Regions from separate parts of the Lysinibacillus sp. Bpr_S20 genome, predicted to be linked through region 1. Evidence: riboswitches for the same ligand, from Rfam matches in the RefSeq annotation. Region 1 holds a riboswitch; the other holds the start of a gene.
The links. A riboswitch is a leader RNA that binds a small molecule or an ion and turns the genes downstream of it on or off. The one in region 1 is predicted to bind FMN.
Positions count from the first base shown of each region.

Region 2: linked by a shared signal. The riboswitch ahead of ribE (riboflavin synthase) and the one ahead of MWJ95_RS20040 (ECF transporter S component) in region 1 are both predicted to bind FMN.

Region 1 covers NZ_JALNLQ010000010.1:85,523-87,925, reverse strand. The annotation lists gene MWJ95_RS20045 (RNA polymerase subunit sigma) at 1-445, shown strand, start outside; FMN riboswitch at 691-888, shown strand; gene MWJ95_RS20040 (ECF transporter S component) at 1,110-1,697, shown strand; gene MWJ95_RS20035 (sodium-dependent transporter) at 2,054-2,403, shown strand, end outside.
Region 2 covers NZ_JALNLQ010000001.1:270,034-272,436, forward strand. The annotation lists gene MWJ95_RS01330 (YibE/F family protein) at 1-207, opposite strand, end outside; FMN riboswitch at 566-692, shown strand; FMN riboswitch at 814-939, shown strand; gene ribE (riboflavin synthase) at 1,081-1,719, shown strand; partial or broken gene ribB (3,4-dihydroxy-2-butanone-4-phosphate synthase) at 1,828-2,403, shown strand, end outside.

The DNA of each region.
Region 1 (2,403 bases):
GGATAAAGCCGACGAAATTTCCAAGGAAGAAAAGCCTATGGTATTAACTAGCTCCAATCATTTTAATTATTATTTATATAAAGGTGAAAATGGAGAAGAATATTTATCTCCTGATTCTCGTAAAACTTTTTCCACTGTAACAGAAGCACTTACTGGTATGCGGAATAAAAATGATGATGTATACGTTCCAGTTGTACCGGAAAATATAACATACACTGTCAAAGAGGTGGCGGAAGGTGTCATTGTTACATTTGATGAGCCGCTTGACTTAACGACGATGGATGCTGTTCGTGCGACGCAATTAATTGAAGCAATGATGCTCACCGCTGCAAGCTTTGATAAACAAATACGTTTAGACAATGTTGTACAGGAAAGCTGGGAAGGATTTAATTTGAAAAAATTCTTGCCGAAGCCTGTGGGAGCCAATAAACGATATATGCCATAAACGAAACGAACGGAACATAAATAAATTTTTTTGGAGCATTCTCGCCGCATATGTGCGTGAATGCTCTTGTTAATTTCATGGACAGTAAACCGGCTATTAGGAGCATCGATAAACATACAAGTTTAATCGGAAGCGGCTTTGTTTTTTGCACAAAACCGAACTAGGGCACAAACATAATTGATGCAAAGCTATTTACTTTTCGCTAATAATTCATTATAGTAAGGCTATGAAATAAAAAAATATTGATTCATCTTCGGGGCAGGGTGAAAATCCCGACCGGCGGTAATAGAGTTGTAAATCGCTAATATTTCTTTTACGATACATTAGCTCGAATGATTTACTAAAGACTCTTCAGCCCGCGACCTGTGCAAATAGTTTTTTGCATGGCTGACTTGGTGTGATTCCAAGGCCGACAGTTATAGTCTGGATGGGAGAAGATGGAGGTACGATCGTCATTCATTGTTATGAATTTAGCTATGTACGAGCGTTTTTTCGATGTGACTTCACACCGTATCTGCTCAAAAATAGTTAAGTATTGGCGTTTTTTAATCATGCCTATTCTCCCTTATGCTCTTTTGCATAAGGGTTTTTTCATGATAATAAGTGATGAGGTCGTAACCTTTCTTCTTGCGAGATTGAATCAGCAAAGAGGAGAGAGTTTTCTATGAAGAAAAATGTTAAACTTCAATCGTTTATTACGATTGGCATGCTGAGCAGTATTTCGTTTTTATTAATGCTTTTTAATTTCCCAATTCCGCCATTTCCAGCGTTTTTGGAAGTGGACTTCAGTGATATGCCAGCATTACTAGCTGCCATCACAATGGGACCTGTAGCTGGTATTTTAGTAGAGTTCTTTAAAAATGTGTTGGACTGGATTTTCTCTGGAACGCCAACGGGAGTACCGGTTGGGCATATCGCGAACTTTGCAACAGGTATTTTATTTATTCTACCAGTGAGTTTTGTTTTTAATCGCGTGAAAACAGTTAAAGGTCTTATTGGAGGTTTAGCTGCTGGAACTATCATCATGGCAGTGGGAATGAGCGTCCTTAACTATGCAGTATTTTTACCAATGTACACTTACTTTTTAGGTATGGAGCCTGTTGTAGGTGATTCACTATATAAAATGATCGTAGCTGGTATCTTGCCATTTAACATTGTGAAAGGTATTTTAATTACTATTCTCATGGCATTACTATTCACAACAATGCGTAAATGGATACATCAGCAGCGTTCAATGTATTTAACAAAATAATTAGGATGAAACCTCGAGCTACGTTAAGCGCTCGAGGTTTTTTTGATGGAAAGAAAGGTCGGAGTGATGGAAGAGTCAAAGCGACGGATAGAGAGCGGAGCGACGGAAAGAAGGGCCAGAGCGACGGATGAGAGAGTCGAAGCGTTGGATAGAGAGCGGAGCGACGGAAAGAAGGGCCAGAGCGACGGAAAGAAGGGCCGAAGCGACGGAAAGAAGAGCCGGAACGACGGATGGAAGAGTCAAAGTGACGGATTGAGAGCGGAGCGACGGAAAGAATGGAAAGAATTAATCTAGTCGAGTTTAGTATTTTCATGTAGAATAAGAAAGAGTTTAGAGTGTTAGAGGAGTTTGAAGAGATGAGCGAAAAAAAGAGTCAGTGGTCTAGTAAACTAGGCTTTATTTTAGCATCGGCTGGAGCTGCAATCGGACTAGGGGCAATTTGGAAGCTTCCGTATGTTACTGGGCAAAGTGGAGGGGGAGCGTTTTTCCTTATTTTTGTTCTATTTACACTGCTGATTGGATTACCGATGCTATTATCAGAATATGTTTTAGGTCGTGGTACACAGTCTGAGGCTGTGACGGCCTATAAAAAAGTGGCACCAACGAAAACCGGGTGGGCCTGGGTTGGTCGTTTAGGTGTGCTCGGCTGTTTTTTATTATTAACTTTTTACAGTGTTGTAGGAGGTTGGATTTTTATATATAGTGG
Region 2 (2,403 bases), on a different contig from region 1:
ATCTGTTACAGGGTTTGATTCTTTTAATTCCGTTTTTATAACTTCTGCAATTGATCGATCATAAAATACTTCGTTGTGATAAACGAAATAAACTGAAGCGATAAAGCAAATTACAACAAAAGTATAAAATATAATGTTGTAATAAGATTTTTTTTTCAAGATGTTTTGCAATATAAAACCTCCGATGAGAAAAGGGAACCTAATCATGTTGCGTTATAGTCATAGTTAGTGCTGACACGAACAATGACTCACAATTTTTACTCTGATTTTTTGGTCAAGCAGATAAAAAAGTGCCATTATAAAGTAACGTGCTAATTGAATAGAGGTTCCAAAATAATTTTAGTCATGGCTAATGGCATACTAAGTTAGTTATAGCATAATTAAAATGTGATTTCCAAAAACCTTTAATTTGGATATAAAACAATGTGTAAAATAAGCTCAGGGCAAATTTGGGTACTAGACAGCGCGAGCTTACGAATGCGAAATAAAATATTGAAAAAAATTTGTGAAGAATTATCTGGATAATAAAATAAAATAGTGTTATTGTAAGAAATAGCTAAATAAAAATATCCTTCAGGGTAGGGTGAAATTCCCAATCGGCGGTGATGAAGTTAATTCAAAGTCCGTGAGCGTAAGCTGATTTGGTGCAAATCCAAAACCGACAGTTATAGTCTGGATGGGAGAAGGATAAAAGTATGTGCTTTTTAAATTCGCTTGAGTTTATAAGGTTTATTTGAGTACGCTTTGTTAACTACTTCCCATCGTCTAGTTGGGAAGTAGTTTTTGTTTTATTTGGCTAAAAAATTGAATAGAGTAGTTCTTCGGGGTAGGGTGAAATTCCCAATCGGCGGTGATGAAGCAATTCAAAGTCCGTGAGCGCAAGCTGATTTGGTGCAAATCCAAAACCGACAGTGACAGTCTGGATGGGAGAAGAACGACGAGATGATAGCCTATGGAAAAATTTTATATCCATGAGGTTTATTTGTTGACGTCTTATGTATATGCACTCCCAAACCCCTTAAATCTAAGGGGTTTTTTGTTTGAACAAAAATGATTAAATGAATGAAAGTAGGTGAAAAAATGTTTACAGGAATTGTTGAGGATATTGGCACCGTAAAAACCTTGCAAAGCGATCGACAAAGTATGAAAATTACTGTTATTTCAAAGAAAATGGTAGAGGATGTAAAGCTTGGGGACAGTATAGCGGTCAATGGTGTTTGTTTAACAGTGATCCATTTTACTGAACAAGAGCTAACGATGGATGTCATGCCTGAGACAGTGAGCGCAACAAATTTACAGCAGCTCGCAATTGGAGATCCGGTAAATTTGGAGCGTGCAATGTCAGCTAATGGTCGTTTCGGTGGTCATTTCGTATCCGGGCATGTAGACGGGGTAGGGAAAGTAGTGCGAAAGCGGCCGTTAGCAAATGCAGTCTATATTGATATCGAGCTATCAAAGGAGTTAACGAGCTTCTGTATTCCAAAGGGCTCCATCACAATTGATGGAACGAGCTTAACACTCTTCCACGTTGAGAATAATAGTGTCACAGTATCTTTAATACCCCACACATACAAAGAAACCATTTTAGGTAAGAAGAAGATTGGTGAGCTCGTCAATGTAGAAACCGATTTAGTTGGAAAATACATTTTGCATCAACTTAAGAGTGGACAGGAACCACCGACCATTACAAGGGATTTCTTAGCGCAAAACGGGTTTTAACTTCGCTCAGCAGAAAGAAGTTAAAGCCTTCAGCGGATGTCACGGAATCGGAAAGAAATATGCCGAGGCATTAATTGATTCAACATTTTCTAACAGGAGGTGGCAATAATGCTACATTCAATTGAAGAAGCAATCGAGGATTTAAAACAAGGTAAGATCATTATTGTCGTAGATGATGAGGACCGAGAAAACGAAGGGGATTTACTAGCACTTGCGGAATTTATGACTCCCGAAACCATTAACTTTATGGCGACTTATGGAAGAGGTCTTATTTGTACACCGATTTCTCAGCAACTTGCACAAAAATTAGCATTAAATCCTATGGTAAGTATGAATACAGACCATCATCAAACGGCATTTACCGTTAGTATAGATCATGTAAACACATCAACTGGAATCAGCGCCTTTGAACGGGCAATGACTATACAAAAAATGATAGAACCCCAAGCAAAAGCTGCAGATTTTCATAGACCAGGCCATGTATTTCCGTTAATAGCAAAGGACAATGGTGTATTAGAGCGTAGAGGACATACAGAAGCTACAATTGATTTGGCCAAGCTCTGTAATAGTATTCCTGCGGGCATTATATGCGAAATAATGGGCGACAATGGCAAAATGCTACGTTTTAACGACCTTGTTAAATATGCAGCACAACATCAATTAAAAATGATTTCAATTGAAGCA